Regions from separate parts of the Dermacoccus sp. 147Ba genome, predicted to be linked through region 1. Evidence: riboswitches for the same ligand, from Rfam matches in the RefSeq annotation. Region 1 holds a riboswitch; the other holds the start of a gene.
What was found. Region 1 has a riboswitch for cobalamin ahead of EVU97_RS02955 (VWA domain-containing protein). Riboswitches for the same ligand answer to the same signal wherever they lie in the genome.

Region 1 (9,655 bases):
CGATCGGCGCGAACGTCGTGGAGCTGACGGAACTCGGCGTACCGCTGGGCTTCCTCACGCCCACCCTCGTCGCAGCACTGGTCGCGACCCTCGGCTCGTCGGCACGGATCGTCGTGACGCCGCACCGGAGCCTCGTCCTACCCGCCGACACGTCGCCCGAGGCGATCGACGAACTGATCGGGGCCGGATTCCACTGCGCGACGGATCCGCGACGCCGCGTGACGGCCTGCATCGGCGCGCCCTTCTGCCGCCGCACCGACTCCCCCACCGTCGAAATCGCCCGCACAACCCCCGCCCCCGAGGCCGACGGACGCCTTCACATCGTGGGCTGCGAACGAGCCTGCGGCCGACCGACTTCCACCCACACCCTCGTCGTGGCGCCGCGCAGCGCCGACGACGTGGCCGACGCACGAGGTGACCGATGACGAGGCTCCCCACCCGCCGCTACCCTTACGAACGGGACGGGCAGGCGATCTACCGAGAGTCGTTCGCGACGATCCGCCGCGAGGCTGACCTGTCGGCCCTGCCTGCATCGCTGCACACGGCGGCCGTACGCATCATCCACGCGGCAGGAGACGTCGACATCGTCAGGGAGATCGAGGGAAGCCCCGACGTAGCCGACGCCGTCCATGACGCCCTCAGCGCAGGCGCGAGCATTCTCACCGACTCGTTCATGCTCGCGAACGGCGTGACGCGCCGACGCCTTCCGGCCGACAACGAGGTGCGCTGCACCTTGCGTGACCCGGCGGTGCCCGACCTCGCGCGCCAGTGGCGTACGACGCGCTCCGCGGCGGCTGTCTCGCTCTGGGAGCCATGGCTCGACGGCGCAGTGGTCGCGATCGGCAATGCTCCGACGGCGCTGTTCCACCTCCTCGAGGTCATCGCCGACGGCGGCCCGCGCCCCGCGGCGATCATCGGCATGCCGGTCGGTTTCGTCGGGTCAGCCGAATCCAAGATCGCGTTGAGCACCTTCGCACCCGAGGGCGGGCCGGTGCCGTGGCTCACGGTGCACGGACGTCGGGGCGGCTCGGCCATGGCTGCTGCCACGATCAACGCTCTCGCGACGCGGGACGAACTGGCATGAGCGCACCGGCACCAGCAGCTCTGCACGTCGTGGGGCTCGGGCCGGGTGATCCCGACCTCCTCACCCTCAAAGCGGCCCGCCTCGTGGAGTCGGCGGATGTCGTCGCCTACCACCGGGGCCCGAAGCGATCGAGCATCGCGCGTTCCATCGTTGCCGAACTCCTCGCCGAACGTGCGGTGCCCGCCGTCGAGGAGGAACTCGTCTACCCCGTGACGACCGGGGAGGCTGCCCATCCGCGCGGATATCACGGCGCTCTGGCGGACTTCTACCTGGACTGCGCCGCCCGGCTTGGTGCGCACCTGCGCGCGGGACGCACCGTCGTCCTCCTCGCGGAGGGTGACCCCTTCTTCTACGGCTCGTCGATGTACGTCCACGACCTGCTCGCCGAGGAGTTCGAGACGCATCGGGTTCCCGGCGTCACGTCCGTCTCCGGCGCGACGGCGGCCATCGGTTCAGGGTTGTGCCGTCACGAGGACGTGCTCACGGTTCTGCCGGGCACCTTGCCCGTGCCGGAACTCGCGCGTCGCCTCGCCGACACCGACGCCGCCGTCATCATGAAGCTCGGGCGCACGTTCGCCAATGTGCATGAGGCACTGCGTCAGGCGAACCTGCTCGAGCGTGCCGTGTACGTCGAGCGGGCCAGCCGCGACGGCGAACGGGTGCTGCCGGTCGCCGACGTCGATCCCGAGACCGTGCCGTACATGGCGCTCGTCGTCGTTCCCGGCCTCGACAGGCGGGCTGACGCTGCCGGCCGCGCGGAGGGATCCGCACCGGCTCCGTCAACCAGCCCGTCGGGCGCGGTAGGGACGGTTCACGTCGTCGGCCTCGGGCCCGGTCCCGACCGCTGGCTGAGCCCCGAAGCGACCGAGGTCCTGGGTCGAGTCGCCCACGTCATCGGGTACGCGCCGTACGTCGAGCGCGTGCCGCAGCGCCCCGGGCTGACGCGTCACGCGAGCGGCAACACCGTCGAAGTCGACCGAGGGGCCCTCGCGCTGCGCCTTGCCGCCGACGGCGAGGACGTCGCAGTGGTCTCGGGTGGCGACGCGGGCGTGTTCGGCATGGCGTCAGCGGTGTTCGAGGCGCGCGCGAACGCCGACGCCGGTCTGCGCCACGTCACCGTGCACGTCGTTCCTGGCATCACGGCAGCTCATGCCGCGTCGGCCCTCGCGGGCGCGGCCCTCGGTGCCGATCACGCGCTCATCTCGCTGTCGGACCGCCTCAAGCCGTGGGATGTCATCGACGCGCGACTGCGAGCCTGCGCCCAAGCCGATCTGGCCATGGCCTTCTACAACCCCCGATCGGCGAGCCGGCCGCACCAGTTCGGCGACGCGCTCACCGTCCTGCGCGAGGAGCTGCCCCACGACCGGGTGGTGGCCGTGGCTCGCCACGTCGGTCGCGACGCCGAGGAACTGCGCACGACGACGCTCGGCGAGTTGGATCCGGAGACGATCGACATGGGGTGCCTCGTCATCGTCGGCGCGAGTTCGACGCGGATGACCGAGGACGGCCGCGTCTGGACGCCGCGCTTCGTCAGCTGAGGTACCGCCTGATGGGCGCCGAGCGTCAGTCGCCGGTCGGACGCTCGCGACACGCGCTGTAGAGGTGCGACTCGACGAAGTTGTCGTTCGCGAGGGCAGGGCCGACGAGGATGACAGCGGCCTGACGCAGCGCGGCATCTGCCACCAGGGCAGGCATCGAGGTCAGCGTTCCGCGCAGGACGAGCTGCTCGGGCGTACTCACGCGGTACCCGACGACAACAGGGCATTCCGGGCCGTAGTGCTCCGCGAGTTCGACGCACAACCGGTCCGTGTGACGGATTGCCAGGTGCAGCGCGAGGGTCGCACCCGTGCGGGCGAAGTTCGCAAGCTCCTCCCCCGGCGGCATCTTCGTCGAATCGCGCTGGGCGCGGGTGAGGACGAGCGACTGCGTCACCTCAGGGGCCGTGAGCTCTCGTCCGATGACGGCGGCTGTGGCCGCGTAGGCGGGCACGCCCGGGCAGACCTCCCACGGCACCCCGAGAGCGTCGAGTCGTCGGGTCTGCTCGGCGAGAGCCGAGTAGATCGACGGGTCGCCCGAGCACAGCCGCGCGACGTCCGCTCCGCGGGCGTGAGCCTCGGCCATGAGGCGCGTGATGTCGTCGAGGTCGAGACGTTGCGTGTCGATACGTTCGGCGTCGGCGGGCAGGTGAGCGAGCACGGCCGCGTCGAGGTAGGTGCCGGCGAACAGGCACACCGACGAGCGCTCGAGCAGGTTCACGGCGCGCAGCGTGAGGAGATCGGCCGCTCCCGGACCGGCACCGATGAAGTGGACGGTCATGCGGACTCCTTCGACCTGGGGGGCCGCGTCAGGCACCACTGAACGACGCTACGGGCAGGCTTCCAGCCGTTGAAGCGCCCGAGAGGCTCGAGATGTTCGACGGCAAGGCGGGTGAGTGAGCCGCCGTGCGTGCGGTGTACCTCGTGAAGCAGCGCTTCGCTCTCTCTCGTCACGGCGTGGGCGACGAGACGACCACCGGGCCGCAACGCTGCAATCGCGGCGTCCAGGACGTCACGATCCAGTCCACCGCCGAGGAAGACGGCATCCGGTCGAGGCAGGTCGTCGTCGCGCACGGCGGCGCTCGTGCTGGTGACGTGGACGTCCACGCGGGAGGAGACGCCGAAGCGGGCGGCGTTCTGCGTCACCCGATCGGCACGGTCGGGATCGCGCTCGATGGCGACCGTGCGGGCCCGCGGGGCAGCGAGGCACCACTCGATCCCCACGGCCCCCGAGCCGGCGCCGAGGTCCCACAGGACCTGACCGGGCCACGGGCGCAGCCGGGCGAGGGCGGTGGCACGCACGTCTCGCTTCGTGATGAGTCCGTCGTGCTCGAAAGCGTCGTCGGCACGACCGGGGGCGGGCCCGAGGGCTTGTGGCTCGGCGTCGAGAACACCGACCTCGAGGCACACGACGACGAGGTCAGGGGTGCGTTCGTCACCCCACGCAGCGCAGGTGGTGCTGTGCGAGCCCTCGTTCTGGCCACCGAGGTGCCACCACGCGGTGAGCTGTGCAGTTCCGGCGCCTGCCTCCACGGCGAGGCGTGCAACCTCCGCGGGGCTGTCACCGTCCGAACAGAGCAGGACGAGACGGGCACCAGGGGTGACGAACGGAAGGAAACGGTCCGTGGAGCGGCCGACGAGGGTGACGACGTCGACGGACTCCGCCGACCACCCCATCCGAGCGCGGGCCAGCGCCTCCGACGAGAGCGCCGGGTGGACACGCACCGCCTCCCGACCAACTGCCTTGATCAGCGTCGTTCCGATGCCCGACAAAAACGGGTCTCCGGATGCGAGAACAACTGTGTGCCTGCCTGATTCGCCGACAAGCGACTGCAGGTTGTCGCGCAGCGGCGACGGCAGGGGTCGCCGTTCCTGCTGTCCCATCGACGGCAGCAGGTCGAGCTGACGTGGGCTTCCGATGACGGTGTCAGCCCGTTCCACGAGGTGTCGTGAGGCTTCAGAGAGACCACTCCACCCGTCGTCCCCGATGCCCACGACCTCGATCATGGCCGACACCCTACGACAACGCTGAGCACCGACGGCGGCCCTGAGGGACGCGAAACCTCGGATCGGCCCGGACACCACCACGGCGCGCGCGTCTGCCATGATGTCTCCCGGTTGCATGACGAGGAATACCGGTGAGAATCCGGAGCGGTCCCGCCACTGTGAGCTTCCCTTCGAAGCGAGCCAGGACGTCGTCATCACCTGCCACGTGCACGAGCCGTGGCATCTCGTACGGCAAGCGTGGTCACTTGCCAGGAGGATTCGTGATGTCCCGTTACCCCTTCACGGCCGTCGTCGGCGCAGACGACCTCGAACTGGCTCTCGTGCTGACGACAATCTCACCGGCCATCGGTGGTGTGCTCGTTCGCGGCGAGAAGGGCACGGCCAAGTCGACCATCGTGCGCGGGCTCGTCGACGTGCTCCCCCGGATCGACGTCGTCGCCGGATGCCGCTACAGCTGCGACCCGCGGACCCCGGAGCCGAACTGCCCCGACGGCCCTCACGACGCCGACGGTGACGCCACGAGTCGCCCGGTCCGTCTTGTCGAACTTCCCGTCGGCGCCGGCGACGACCGAGTCAGTGGCTCGCTCGATCTGGCCCGGGCCTTGGGCGCCGGCAGCGCCGAGTTCCGCCCCGGCCTGCTCGCCGAGGCCAACCGTGGGTTGCTCTACGTCGACGAGGTCAACCTCCTGCACGACCACCTCGTCGACCTCCTGCTCGACGCGTCCGCGATGGGCAGCAACACCGTCGAGCGTGACGGCATGTCGGTGACGCACGCAGCCCGTTTCGTCCTCGTCGGCACGATGAACCCCGAGGAGGGCGAACTCCGCCCCCAGCTGCTCGACCGCTTCGGCCTCTCCGTCGACGTCGCAGCCTCGCGTGACCCCGAGGTCCGCGCCGAAGTCGTCACGCGTCGCCTCGCCTTCGACGCGAACCCCGATGCGTTCCTCGAACGATTCGCGGGCCATCAGGCTCGCCTGCGAGAGCGCATCGCCGCGGCCCAGGAGCGTGTCGGAGGGGTTGTCCTTTCCCCGTGGGCGCTGCGCACCATCGCCCGCGTGTGTGCCGGCTTCGACGTCGACGGGATGCGTGCCGATATCGTCATCGCGCGAACGGCCAGTGCGCACGCCGCGTGGCGTGGCGCCGACGCCGTCGAGCGTGAGGACATCCGCGCAGCGGCCGTCCTTGCGCTCGCACACCGCCGACGCCGCGGCCCCTTCGACCCGCCCGGCCTGGACGAAGACCTTCTCGATCGGCTGCTCGACGAGGAACCGCCCCCGCCGCCCGAGGGCGGCGACGATCCCGGCGACGAGCCGCAGGAGCCCGACGACGAGGAGCCGTCCAACTCCGAGGCCGCCGACGGGAGCGAAGCGACTGACGGGCCAAGCGCCGATTCTCCTCAATCGCCGCCTGCCCAGGACGACAGCCCGCGTGACGAGCAGTCACCCACGTCCTCGCACGACACGCACGCCGAGACAGAGGCGGATCAGAGCCCTGCCGATACACAGGACGAACCGCAGAACGCGGCCGCACCCGTCGCGACGGCATCGGTCGGCGCCCCCTACCGCCCACAGCGCTTCGAACTGTCGAGCATCGGTCGAGGTGAGGCCGGACGACGCAGCCGCGCCGAAACGACGACGGGCCGCGTCGTCGGTGTACGCCCCGATCGTGAGGGCAAGGTCCACCTCCTCGCGACGGTCCGCGAAGCGGCCGTGCGGCAAGTAGCACGGAAGGCCGAGCCCGGCTCGGGGCTCCTCGTCGAACCGGCGGACCTGCGCCATGCGCGGATCATGGGCCGTGAATCCAACCTCGTCCTCTTCTGCGTGGATGCCTCGGGCTCGATGGCCGCACGCAAGCGGATGAGCGAGGTCAAGACCGCCGTGCTCTCGCTCTTGCTCGACGCCTACGAGCGTCGCGACAAGGTTGGCCTCGTGACGTTCGCCGGCGACGGTGCCCGCCTCGTCCTGCCGCCGACCTCCTCCGTCGACCGAGCCGCGACCCTGCTCGCCGACGTTCCGCACGGCGGGCGCACCCCTGTCGCGGAGGGCCTGCTCGAAGCGGCGGACGTGCTGCGCATCGAGCGGCTGCGCGACCCGAACCGACGTCCCCTGCTCGTGCTCGTCACCGACGGCCGCGCGACGAGCGGCGAGCGCGCCCTCGAGCGAGCCTTCGACGTGGCCGATAGGTGGCACTCCCTCGACGTCGAGACGATCGTCGTCGACTGCGAATCGGGACGCTTCCGACTCGGCCTCGCGGGGCAGCTCGCCCAGCGGATGCTGGCCCGTCACGTACCCCTCGAGCAGGTCTCGGCCACCGGCCTCATCGACGCCATCGCTCCCGCGGCGACGCCGCGCACCTCGAACGGGAAGGCAGCCTGATGCCCCAGGGACAGACCCCCAGCACTCCGGACGACGGCCTCACGACCCGTCAGCGCCGCAACCGCCCCCTCGTCGTCGTCCACCACGGCGCGGGCAAGGGCAAGTCGACGGCCGCCTTCGGGCTCGCGCTGCGCGCCTGGAACCAGGGCTGGTCGATCGGCGTCTTCCAATTCGTGAAGTCCGCCAAGTGGCGCATCGGTGAGCAGGCCGCGCTCGAAGCGCTCGGTGAAGTCCACACGAGCACGGGCCAGGGTGGCCCGGTCGAGTGGCACAAGATGGGCTCCGGCTGGTCGTGGTCGCGCCGCGCCGGCTCCGAGGAGGACCACGCTGCCGATGCGCTCGAGGGGTGGCGCGAGATCCAGCGACGACTGGCCGCCGATACACACGGCTTCTACGTCCTCGACGAATTCACCTACCCCATCAAGTGGGGTTGGATCGACCCGCACGAGGTGGCCGAGACCCTGTCCTCGCGCCCCGGCCACCAGCACGTCGTCATCACCGGACGTGACCCGCACCCCGCGCTCATCGAGGTCGCCGATCTCGTGACGGAGATGACGAAGGTGAAGCACCCGTTCGATTCCGGCCAGAAGGGCCAGCGGGGCATCGAATGGTGAGTGGATCAGGGGCGCGCGACTCACACGTGCTCCCTCGCGTCGTCCTCGCTGCGCCCTCGTCGGGGCAGGGCAAGACGACGGTCAGCGTCGGTGTCATGGCCGCGCTGGCCGCGCGCGGGTTGAATGTGGCGCCGGCCAAGGTCGGCCCGGACTTCATCGACCCCGGCTACCACGCGCTCGCCACGGGGCGCGTCGGGCGCAACCTCGATCCGTGGATGCAGGGTGAGGAACGCATCGCGCCGCTTCTGCTCGCCGGGGCCCACCAGCCGGACCCTGCGGACGTTGCCGTCATCGAAGGTGTCATGGGCCTTTTCGACGGTCGACTCGGCACGGACGGTTTCGCCTCGACGGCTCACGTCGCTCGGCTCACACAGTCGCCTGTCGTCCTCGTCGTCGACATCTCCTCGGCGAGCCGGAGCGTTGCGGCTGTCGTTCACGGGCTGCGCTCGTTCGACCCGCGCCTCGACGTCGCGGGCGTCATCCTCAACAAGGCCGGGTCGCCGCGGCACGCCGACGAAGTGCGCCGGGCCTGCGCCGAGGCCGACATCCGTGTGCTCGGTTCCATGCCGCGCGACGCAGGCGTCAGCGTTCCGTCCCGCCATCTCGGACTCGTGCCCGCCGAGGAGAGCGCGGACGCCCGCGCCACGCTCGACCACCTCGCGCGTGCCACCGCAGAGCACATTGACCTCGATGCGCTGCTCGAGGTGGCCCGCGCCGCGGCGCCGCTTGAGGCGACACCGTGGACGCCACCCGCGCGTCAGCTCGCGCCCGGTGACGAACGACCCAGGGTGGCCGTCGCCGGCGGCCGCGCCTTCACATTCCGCTACGCCGAGACCGACGAGCTGCTGCGCGCCCAGGGCCTCGAACCCGTCGTCTTCGATCCCGTGACGGACGAGGCTCTGCCCGAGGGCACGCGTGGCCTCTACCTCGGCGGCGGCTTCCCGGAGGTACACGCTGCGGCGCTCGCGAAGAACCGATCGCTGCTCAATCACGTTGCCGCGGCTGTCCGCGCGGGGGTACCGACCGTCGCTGAGTGCGCGGGCATGCTCTACCTCCTCGCCGAGGTCGACGGACACCGCTTCGCCGACGTCATCGACGCGCGCGCGACGATGAGCCCGCGCCTCACCCTCGGCTACCGCGAGGCGATCGACCCAGCCTTCCCGGACAACCCGCCCGTGCGCGGCCACGAGTTCCACCGCACCGTCACCGAGCCCCGTACGGGCGGGCAGCCCGCCTGGGAGTTCGACGGTGCTGCCGAGGGATTCGCGCTCGACCCCGCGGGCGCCGGGCACCCCACCGTTCACGCGTCCTACCTCCACACGCACTGGGCCGGAGCGCCGGAGCGGGCCGTCACGTTCGCGGACGCCGTTCACGCCGGCCCGCAGGCTCCGTCTGCGCCCGGCGCCCACGGACGAAGCTTCTTCTCCGGGGAAACGCCGGTCGGCAACCCCACGCTCTTCCACGGCGACGACGAGCTGGACGAGGCACTGATCGACTTCGCCGTCAACGTCCGCGCCGCGCAGCCACCCGCCGACCTCACGCGGCACCTCGCCTCCAATCTCTCCGGCCTCGCGGCGTACCCCCGTGCCGATGCCGCCCGGGACGCCGTCGCAGCGCGTCACGGGGTCGCGCCGCATCAGGTGCTGCTGACGAACGGTGCGGCGGAGGCCTTCACCCTCATCTCGCGCGGTCTCGAGTTCGACACGCCCCTCGTGGTTCACCCCCAGTTCAGCGAGCCCGACGCCGCCCTGAAGCGCGCAGGCCATCGGCCGAGACCTCACATCGTGCGAACGTGGCTCGGCGAGAGCCTCGACAGCGTTCCGGATGACGCCGACCTCGTCGTCGTCGGGAACCCGACGAACCCCACGGGTGCGCTTCACTCCCGGGCCGAGCTTCTCGCCCTGCGCCGACCGGGCCGGATCCTCGTCGTCGACGAGGCGTTCATGGACCTCGTGCCCGGCGAGCACGCCTCGCTCGTCAACGGACCCGTCGACGACGTCGAGGGCCTGCTTGTCGTCCGCTCGCTGACGAAGACCTGGT
Region 2 (9,655 bases), on a different contig from region 1:
CACGACGGAAGAACGAGCCGGGGATCTTGCCGGCCGCGTAGCTGCGCTCCTCGACGTCCACCGTGAGGGGGAAGAAGTCGAAGTGCTCCTTGGGCTGCTTGCTGGCGGTGGTGGTGCTCAGCAGGCAGGTGTCGTCGTCCAGGTAGGCGAGGACTGCGCCGTTGGCCTGCTTCGCGAGACGTCCCGTCTCGAAGCGAACCGTGCGGGTGCCGAACGAGCCGTTGTCGATGACGGCTTCGGCGAACTGGATCTCGGGACCCTCCATTTGGGCCCTCCTTCTTGTTTCATCTACGTCTCGGATGCGCACATCGTCGTTGTGTGCGACCCGTTTCTTGCTGCCGAGCGGCCCGTCCGGGCCCCTCGAAACACCGAAAGGCGGCCACTCGTAGACGAGTGACCGCCGTCCGGCGTCAAATCATGGTGATCAATGCGATCAACGGCGCAGGCCGAGGCGCTTGATCAGCGAGCGGTAACGCTCGATGTCGACCGACTCGAGGTAGCGAAGCATACGCTTGCGCTGACCGACGAGCAGGAGCAGACCACGACGCGTGTGGTGGTCGTGCGGGTGCTGACGAGCGTGCTCCGTCAGGCCCTTGATGCGCTCCGTGAGGAGGGCAACCTGCACCTCGGGCGAGCCCGTGTCGCCTTCGGACGTGCCGTACTCGGCGATGATCTTCTTCTTCGTCTCAGCATTCAGGGCCATGCCCAACTCCTTCAACACATCGTTGCGCGGTGCTCCCAGGCCTGTTCACTGGGGCGCTCTTGGTCCGCGGCCGATCGACGGCAGAGTTCAGATTATCAGCGGGGTCGTGTGCCGACCTAATCAGCGCGGGAGCCCTCGGCGAAGCGCGGCGTCGCGTCGAACGCGGCACGGCGCGAGGCACGGCGCAGCGCGACCATGATCGGTCGGCCCGCGACGAGGATGAGGGCGACGTTCGTGATGACGCGCCCGAGGTCCCAACCCAGCGACGTGGCCAGGGTGTAGGCGACGAAGCGTGCGAGGTTGTCGCCCAGCGGCGCGCCGGGCACCGGCATGATCGCCGGGTCGTCGCCGGTGGCGAACGGCCAGAAGGACATGTTGAGCACGAACCCGTAGGCGAGCGACGCGAAGGCGCCGTAGACGCACAGCAGGAGCAGTTCGAGCGGCCACCTGAGCCCGCGTCGCCACGGCAGAAGGCCGGCGCCCATGGCGACCCAGGCCGCGCCGAGCATCTGGTACGGCAACCACGGGCCGATGCCCGCGGTGAGCACGGCGGAGGCGAACATGCTCGTCGCGCCGAGCGCGAAGCCGAAGCCCGCTCCGAAGACGCGGCCGCCGAGGACGAGAAGGAAGAACATCACCTCGATACCGCCGGTCCCCGCACCGAGGGGACGCAGGACGGCATCCACGGCGGACAGGACGCCGAGCATCGCGACGGCCTTCGCGTCCATCCCGCCATCCGCGATCTCGGCCAGGACCACGACGAGCATGAGCGGCAGGAGGATGGCGAAGAGCATCGGGGCGTCACGGCTGTGGCCGGCGACGGCCGAGTGCTCCTCGACGAGGAGGGGCCACAGGTTCGCGAGCAACCCGATCAGGCTGACGACGAGGATCGTGGCGGCGCTACGCGGCTTCAGACGGACGGCGCTCGTTGCCTTCGAGAGGGAGGCGCGTTTCACCGGTCGGGCGGTGCCCGCGCGCTCTTCCGGGTTCACAGAAGCCTGCGGACTCATGACGGCACTCCGAGCACCGTCAGCGCATCGGCCAACGTGAGAGCGGGAACGGGCGCGAGCACCTTCGCCATCTGTGGGGCCAGGGCGGGCGACGCTGTGAGCACGTCGCGTGCACTGCCGGTGGCGATGAACTCTCCCCCGGCCATCTGGATGACCTCGTCGGCCACTCCAGCGGCAAACTCGACGTCGTGCGTCGCCACGAGAACGGCCTGCCCTTCGTCGGCGCGCGTGCGCAGGATCGCCCGCAGGGCCTCCTTGCCGGCGTAGTCGAGACCGCGGGTCGGTTCGTCGAGCACGAGCACCTGAGGTTCGGCCACGAGCTGGACGGCGAGGACGAGCGCGAGGCGCTGCCCTTCGGACAGGTCGCGGGGATGCATGGCCGGGTCGATGCCCGGGGCCAGGTTCGCGAGGTACGCCTTGGCAGCACCGGGCTCGCGGCCGGCCTCGGAATCGGCCTGCGCGAGTTCCTCCCCCACCGTGTCGAGGTAGAGGAGGTCCCCGGCGGTCTGCGGCACCATGCCGACGAGACCGCGGCGCTGCGCGGGGTTCAGTTTCGCGGGGTCGAGCGATTCGCCTCGTGCGGAGACCACGCCGATGCTGCCGCCGTCACGCCGGCCACTTCCCTGAAGCGCCCACATGAGCGTCGACTTGCCGCAGCCGTTGCGGCCCATGAGAGCCGTCACCGTGCCGGCGCAAAGGTCGAGGTCCACACCCGCGACGACGTCGAGGCCGGACAGGCGAACGCGTACGCCCCGCGCCTCGAGCACCGGCGCAGTCGAGGGCACGTCTGTCCCGCGGATGGGCGGTGCCTCGACCGTGAAGGGCGCACTCGCGACGCGCTCCACGAGCACCCGCCGCGCGTCGCGGATCGTCAGCGGCAGTGGCGACCAACCGGCGGCACGACCTAGTTCGACGACCGGCGGTGCGACGTCGGATGCTCCGAGCACCTCGCCGGGAGCGCCGGAGGTGACGACGCCGTTCGCCCCTACGTGCACGACCTGGTCGGCGAACGGGAGCACGCGCTCGATGCGGTGTTCCGCGACGACGACGGTCGAACCGACATCCTGGACAAGGCGCGTGAGTACGGCGAGAACGTCCTCGGCGGCCGTGGGGTCGAGCGCCGAGGTGGGCTCGTCGAGGACGAGGATCTGCGGGTGCATGACGAGCACACTGCCGATGGCGACGCGCTGCTGCTGGCCGCCCGACAGGTCGCGCAACGGAGCCTCGCGCAGCTCGGCGATACCAAGCAGATCGAGCGTCTCCTCGACCCGCCGACGCATGACCTCCGGCGCTATGCCGAGCTGTTCCATGCCGTAGGCGAGTTCTTCCTCGACGGTGTCGGTGACGAAGCCGGCGAGGGGGTCCTGCCCGACGTACCCGACGACGGAGGCGAGTTCGCTGGGCTTGTTCTCGGAGATGTCGAGCCCGCCGATGACGACCCTGCCCTGCAGGAGTCCGCCCGTGAAGTGCGGGACGAGCCCGGTGAGCAGCCCGAGGAGCGTCGACTTGCCCGAGCCGGTGCGGCCGATGACGGCGACGAGCTCACCGCGTTCGATGCGCAGGTCGACGTCGCGCAGCGAGGGGTGTTCGGCCCCGTCGTACGTCAGCGTCGCGGCGTCCATGACGACGGCAGGCTCCCTGGTCCAGACGGTGGCCGCGTCACGCCCTCCCACGTCCCCCGCGGGAGTTGTGTCGTGTGTTTCGGTCATGAGGTGGCTCCTCGCAGGGCCCGGGCGTCGCGTCCGGGCGCTGCGTCGTCGAGGGTGCGTTCGGGCGCGCTCGTACGCCGCGGGCGTTCCGGTTCGGGTGTGAAGAACGCCGGCAGGAGCGCGGGCACGAGCGCGAGCGGTAGCCACAGGGGCACCACCGGCATGGCGAGGGGCGAAACCGAGAGGTTGCGCGCGTCGGGCTGGTCCTCGAGAACCGCACGAACAGCCACGAGCGTCACAATGCCGCAGGCCACGACGGCCCACTCGAGCAGGCCCCACGGGTCGCGCCGGTAGCGGGTGCGACGCATCGAACGTCCGGCGCATGCCACCCCGACCACGCTCGCCACGATGCCGACGACGAGCACGGGCGCCGTCGTCCACCAGGGAACGTCGCTCACGACTCCCTCGGCTCCAGAGCCCTGCATCGTGCCGTAGACGCCGACGCACGTGAGCAGCGCGCCGCCGAGCATGAGCACGCCGATGACGAAGCGCGTCACGAAGGGCCGCTCGGCCCGACGGCCATAACCGCGTGCCTCCATCGAGGCCGCGAGGGAGATGGAGCGGTCAAGCGTGTCGTGCAGCACGGGAAGGGCCACCTGCTTGACGCGCGTGGCGCGGCGGGCGTCGCCACGCAGGACGCGCGCCTTGCGCACCCGCTGGACGCTCTCGACGAGCTGGGGTGCCACGGACAACGCAATGACGGTGGCCGTCCCGATGTCACGGACGGCCGGCGGGGTGGCCGCGAGCAGGCGCTTGGGGTTGGCGAGGGCGTTGGCTGCGCCGAAGCAGAACAGCATCGTGGCGAGGCGCAGGCCCTCGAGGAAGGCACCGACGAGGCCGCCAAGACCGACCGGGCCGAGAAGAGTGATGCCGCGAGCCCACTCGGGAAGCTCCACCTGCGGCAGCGGAAGGACGATCGTCTCGCTCGTCTTCATGCCCACGAGGACATGCAGAACGACGCGGCTCACGACGACGAAGGCTCCGAGCGCCGCGTAGAGGCGCAGGCTACGGGCCCACGGCGCATAGGGGCGCCGAGCGACGACCGTGAGCACCACGACGGCAAGCACGAGGGCCAACAGGACGGGATTCGTCGTCGTGGCGATGGCAACGGCCATCGCCGTCGCCCACATCCACCACGCACCGGGGTGGACGACGCGACGGCGATGGCCGGAGGCCGAGGTCATCCGCGACGACGTGCCGCGTATCCGGCTCCCACGGCTGCGACGCCGAGCACACCGACACCGGCGATGATGCCGGGAAGGTTGTCGCTGCCTGAGCTCTTCTTCTCCGGCACGGCGAGACCGGGCACACTGCCCGACGTCGAGATGCTCGGGTGAGCAGTGTTCTTCGGCTGGGGCACCTTCGTACCGGTCATCTTGGTGGCGGCGGGCGTACCGCCCTTCTTCTTCACACCGACCTTGTACTTCTTGGCATCGCTCGAGTTCGCATCGAGCGTCGTCGACGAGCCGTCACTGAAGGTGATGACCTTGAGTGGCTTCCCGTCCTTCGTCACGAGGGCCGTTGCCTTGACCGTGGGAGTCGACGTGGCACCCTGGCCCGGCTTCGACCCCGAGGTGGTCGGCTGGGGGCTGCTCGTCGAACCCGCCGTCGACGACGGCTTGCTCGACGTCGGCTTCGGCGCAGCCGTCGTGGAGCCGGCCTTCGTCGAGGACGGCTTGGACGAGGGCTTCGAACTCGACGGCTTCGGCTGCGACGTGGTCGGCTTCGTGCTGCTCGGCTTGGGCGAGCTGGGCCTCGGAGTCGATGTCGTGGGCTTCGTCGTGCTCGGCTTCGGCGACGTGATCGCAGCAGGAACGGGCACGGACGGCGCGGTGCCGCTGCCGAAGCGGAATCCGACGACTCCGCCCGGGGTGGCGGGCAGCGAGGCGACACCGAGGTTCGAGTAGTTCCACGAGCCGCCGCGCTTGGCGCTGAAGACCGTCCAGTAGGCGTTCGGCGGAGGCATCCGGCACGGCGAACTCGACGGGTACCCGTTGACGCCGCAGAGCACGCCGTCGTGGTACTGCGTGGAACCGGTCGTCGAGAACCCGGCGGCCCGCAGCGCCTGGAGCGCCGTGCCCGGACTACCCGGCGCGCAGCCGGTGGCCGAGCCGCTCGGGAACTGGACGACGACGGTCACGCCGCTCGTCGCACTCGTGCACGCACCCGCAGCGGACGCGGGCGCTGCGGCACCCGTCGTCACGGCACCGAGGCCCGCGAGGGCCGAGGCGCCGACGAGAACCGGTGCGCCGAGGCGCGCGAGATCAGCGGCGACGCGCGTACGCAACGGCACCTCCCGCGGTGACGAGGATGACGGCGCCGAAGGCGAAGCCGAACGGCACGGTGTTGTCCGAGACCTTGTCGGTGTTCACGATCGGGCCGGTGGCGGGCGTCGTCGACGTCGACTGCGGCACCGTGGACGTGGACGGCGCGCTCGGGCTCGTCGTCGAGGTCGGCGCTGCGGTGGCATCCGTGCTCGTGGCGCTCGTGGTGCTCGTGGGAGCCGGCGTGGCGGAGGTGGACGTCGAGTTGCTCGACGAGGAGCTCGTCGGCTTCGGCGCGCTCGTCGTGGACGTCGAGGTGCTGGGCGACGACGTGGGCTCGGAGGAGCACGAGATGGCGGGAGTCGCGGTGGCGCCACCCTTCGTCAACGAGACGAGGGGCGCCCTCGTGAACGCGTAGAGACCCTGGGACGTGGCGCGGGTCTCGTTGCCGGCGAGCTTGCCGGAGGCACCGGCGCTCTTCATCGCCGCGAACGCGGTGCGGTCGTACGCGATGGCGCCACGCACAGCGGCAGGGAACGAGCAGCCGTACTGCAGCGAGGCGACGAACGACTGCGCCTTAACAGCGCGCGCGTCCTGACCGCCGAGGGTGAACGCCACCGCCGCGAGGCCCGTCGAGTTGGCGTTGGGGGTGGTCGTGCCCGTTCCGCCGGCGACGCCACCGTCGGCGTTCTGCTTCGTGGCGAGGAAGTTCACGGCCTTCGTCACGTCGGCGCCGTGACCGCCGGCGGCGGCGAGCGCCTGCACGGCGAACGACGTGGCGTCGGGGTCGGAGACGCACGCCGAACCGTCGTCGGCCAAGCGGAATCCGCCGTCATTGCAGCGCAGCGAGAGGAGGTAGTTCGTGGCCTTCGCGTCAGCGGGCGCGCCGGCCTTCTGCAGCGCGATGACGGCGAGGGACTGGGTGACGGCGTTCGAGTAGTCGCCGTAGGCCGAGACGTCGGAGAAGCGGCCGCTCGGCTCCTCGAGGCCCTGCAGCTTCGAGACGAGGTCGACGCCGCCGAACGCGCGCGGGTTCTGCCCCTGTGCCTTCGCGACGATGAGGGACTTCGCCACAGCTCCCGCGTACACGTCGGTGCCCGGCACGGCGTAGTCACCCACACCCTTGGCGAACGCTGTCGTGGCGGCACCGGCTTCGTTGCCCGCAACACCGGCCGACGTAAGGGCCAGGATGCCGTCCGCGGAAAGGCCCGCGTCGAGGTAGGTCTGACCCGCGTAGGTGGAGCTGAGCTGGTGCCCGCCCGCCGCGAACTGCCCGGCGAGGAAGGACGCCGCGGCGTCGGTTCCCGTCGCCGGGGCTGCGGTGGCGGGGGCCGAAGCTGCGGCAGCGAGAGCGACGAGGGCGGCGCTGGTGAATCCGGCGCGACGCAGGTGGGTCGTCATGATGACCTTCCGGGCAGGTGCGTGGCCGGTGGGCGACACCCTGCTCGAACGACGAGCCGGGCCCCTCCCGCTGACCTCGACGGGTGTGATGAGGCAGATGTGATCAGACACAGCCGAGACGAGGCATTCCGGCTCATCAGCGGACTGATCTACGGCTGCGGGTCAGCGCCGGAATTCGACCGGCTTCCCCTCGTTCTCGACTCTCCGGCACGAGCCGAAGATCGCATCCAGGCTATCACCAGCCGCCGTGCGCCCTCGTCTCAGCGAGAGCGCCTGACGAGCGCGTCCCAGACGGAGCGCGCGATGGGTGCGGCGGTCCGTCCACCCTCGCCTCCTTCGTCGACCCGAACGACGACGACGTAGCGCTTGCCGTCCTCGTCCGCCCCGCCGAACGAGGCGAACCACGCGGTGGCATGCTTGCCGTAGACCTCGGCCGTCCCTGTCTTGCCGTAGACGGGGTGCGCGTCGAGGTCGAAGCCTCGGAAGGCCTCGGAGGCCGTTCCCGTCGAGACCGCCCGTTTGAGGCCCTCGAGTTCGCGGGCGTACATCCGGGCATCGAGGCCGAGGACACGCGCCTCGGGCGTCGGGAGCACCGTCTGGGAGCTGCCGTCCGAACGCGCGGTTGCCACGGCGACGCGGGGCGTCGGTACGCGCCCGTTCGTCGCGAGCGCGGCGAACGACGTGGCCACCTGCATCGGCGTCGCGGCGACGTCACCCTGGCCGATGGCGAAGTTCACCGCGTCACCGGCGCGCACGACGTAGCCGCTCGTGCAGTTCTCCTTGGCCACCTGCGTGAGGTACGAGGCACGGTCCTTGTCAGCGATCTCCGGGTACCCGCTCTTCGCCCGCCGGCAGGACGCCGCCTTCGTCGCCTCCCACTCACGGCGCTTCGTCGCGCGGTCGGGAAGGGAGCCGCTCGCCTCCGCGGGAAGGTCCACCCCGGTTCGCGCGCCGTAGCCGAACTCGCGGGCCACGCTGGCATACGGGTCGGGAGCGTCGGTGGACGCCTTCACTCCCCCGGCCTTGACCCAGGCGTCGTACGCCCACCGGTAGAAAACCGTGTCGCAGGAGACCTCGAGCGCCTTCGGGATGTCGATCGTGCCGTGCGCCTGCGACTCGAAGTTGCTGTAGGAGCGGTTGCCGATCATGACCGACGACGGGCAGGAGTACGAGCCGTTCGGATCCACACCGGTCTGAGCCGCGGCGAAGAGGGAGAACGCCTTGAACGTCGACGCGGGCGGGCCGGCCACGGACATGGCGCGGTTGGTCAGCGGGTCGCCGGCCCTGGTGTCGAGCAGCGAGTCGTACTCGGCCTGCGTCACGCCGCCGTTCCACACGGACGGGTCGTAGGTGGGCTGGTTCGTCATGGCGACGACGTTGCCGCTGTTCGCCTCGAGGACGACGACGCTGCCCGAACCGGCCTTCTGCCCGCGTTTTCGGGCTGCTGCGATGCCGTCGGCGAGCGCCTTCGCTGCGGCGTCCTGCACGGCGGGGCGGATCGAGGTGACGACGTCCTGGCCCGCCACCGGCGGCACGTCCGCCACCTGACGTTGCGCCGTGCCGTCGGGTCCGATGGCGGTGGAGCGCTTGCCGTCGCGTCCGCGCAGGACGGCGTCGTACTGCTTTTCGACACCCGTGCGACCGAGCAGCGTCGGCACACCCGACCCCGAGGTCGCGACGTCGGTGTCGTCGGCTGTCGCTGCCGTGAGGTAACCGGCGACCTGGGCGAGGGAGTCGCCGCGGGAGCCGTAGGTTCGGGTCGCTGTCGGTCGCACCGCGATGCCGGGGTAGGCCTCGGGGCGCTCGAGCAGCGCGTTCACAGCCGACGCCTCGACGTCGGAGGCGATCGGCACCGCCTCGAAGGGATGCCCGGCGAAGCAGACCGGCGACGGCGCGGCGCCCTTCGTCCCGCACGCCTTCGTCCGCGCCAAGAGGCTCCGCGGATCCCGGCCGATGGCCGAGGCGACGCGCGCGATGACCTTCGGCGCGTCGTCACGCGCGAGGGCCTGCGGCGAGATCGTCAGCGTCGTCGTCGAACCGTTCCCGACGAGAACGGTGCCGTCGGCAGCGAGGATCCGCCCGCGTTGGGCAGGCACGACGACGTCACGCGTGTTGATGTCCGCTGCGGCCGTCGCGTTCTTCGCGCCGTCGACGATCTGCAGTTGAACGAGGCGACCCACCATGATCGTCGCGACGAGAGCGACGACAAGAGCCATGACGAGCAACCGCGCACGTCCCGACGCCCCTCGCGCACCACGCGAACCTGCCCCACGGAAGCTCGGCATGAGGAACGGTCCGAACGGACGGCGTTCCCTCGGCACGCCTCGGCGCAGCCGGGTCATGCGCGTCCTCGTTCCTGCTCGCGCAACGTCCACCGCACCCAGGTCGGAGCGAGGGCTGCGGTGAGAACGGCCGTCGTGGCCGTCGAGCCGAGCAGCGAGTACGGCTCGACCTGAACCGAGCCGGAGGCCACCACTCGCAGGGCGAGAACGACAAGGGAGGCAGTGAGGGCTCCGAGGCCGCCCACGATGGCCGGTACCCACGCGGCGCTGTTCCACGACCTCGCGG

Region 2: linked by a shared signal. The riboswitch ahead of EVU97_RS01470 (prenyltransferase/squalene oxidase repeat-containing protein) and the one ahead of EVU97_RS02955 (VWA domain-containing protein) in region 1 are both predicted to bind cobalamin.

What each region holds. Positions count from the first base shown of each region.
Region 1 is NZ_SEHL01000002.1:137,897-147,551, reverse strand. It holds gene EVU97_RS02980 (cobalamin biosynthesis protein CobG) at 1-425, shown strand, start outside; gene EVU97_RS02975 (precorrin-8X methylmutase) at 422-1,084, shown strand; gene cobJ (precorrin-3B C(17)-methyltransferase) at 1,081-2,622, shown strand; gene EVU97_RS02965 (cobalt-precorrin-4/precorrin-4 C(11)-methyltransferase) at 2,648-3,400, opposite strand; gene cbiE (precorrin-6y C5,15-methyltransferase (decarboxylating) subunit CbiE) at 3,397-4,626, opposite strand; cobalamin riboswitch at 4,708-4,834, shown strand; gene EVU97_RS02955 (VWA domain-containing protein) at 4,890-7,001, shown strand; gene cobO (cob(I)yrinic acid a,c-diamide adenosyltransferase) at 7,001-7,615, shown strand; gene EVU97_RS02945 (cobyrinate a,c-diamide synthase) at 7,642-9,655, shown strand, end outside.
Region 2 is NZ_SEHL01000001.1:308,249-317,903, reverse strand. It holds gene EVU97_RS01500 (polyribonucleotide nucleotidyltransferase) at 1-265, opposite strand, end outside; gene rpsO (30S ribosomal protein S15) at 434-703, opposite strand; gene EVU97_RS01490 (ECF transporter S component) at 820-1,713, opposite strand; gene EVU97_RS01485 (ABC transporter ATP-binding protein) at 1,710-3,422, opposite strand; gene EVU97_RS01480 (energy-coupling factor transporter transmembrane component T) at 3,419-4,606, opposite strand; gene EVU97_RS01475 (hypothetical protein) at 4,603-5,709, opposite strand; gene EVU97_RS01470 (prenyltransferase/squalene oxidase repeat-containing protein) at 5,687-7,087, opposite strand; cobalamin riboswitch at 7,187-7,328, opposite strand; gene EVU97_RS01465 (penicillin-binding transpeptidase domain-containing protein) at 7,348-9,429, opposite strand; gene EVU97_RS01460 (hypothetical protein) at 9,426-9,655, opposite strand, start outside.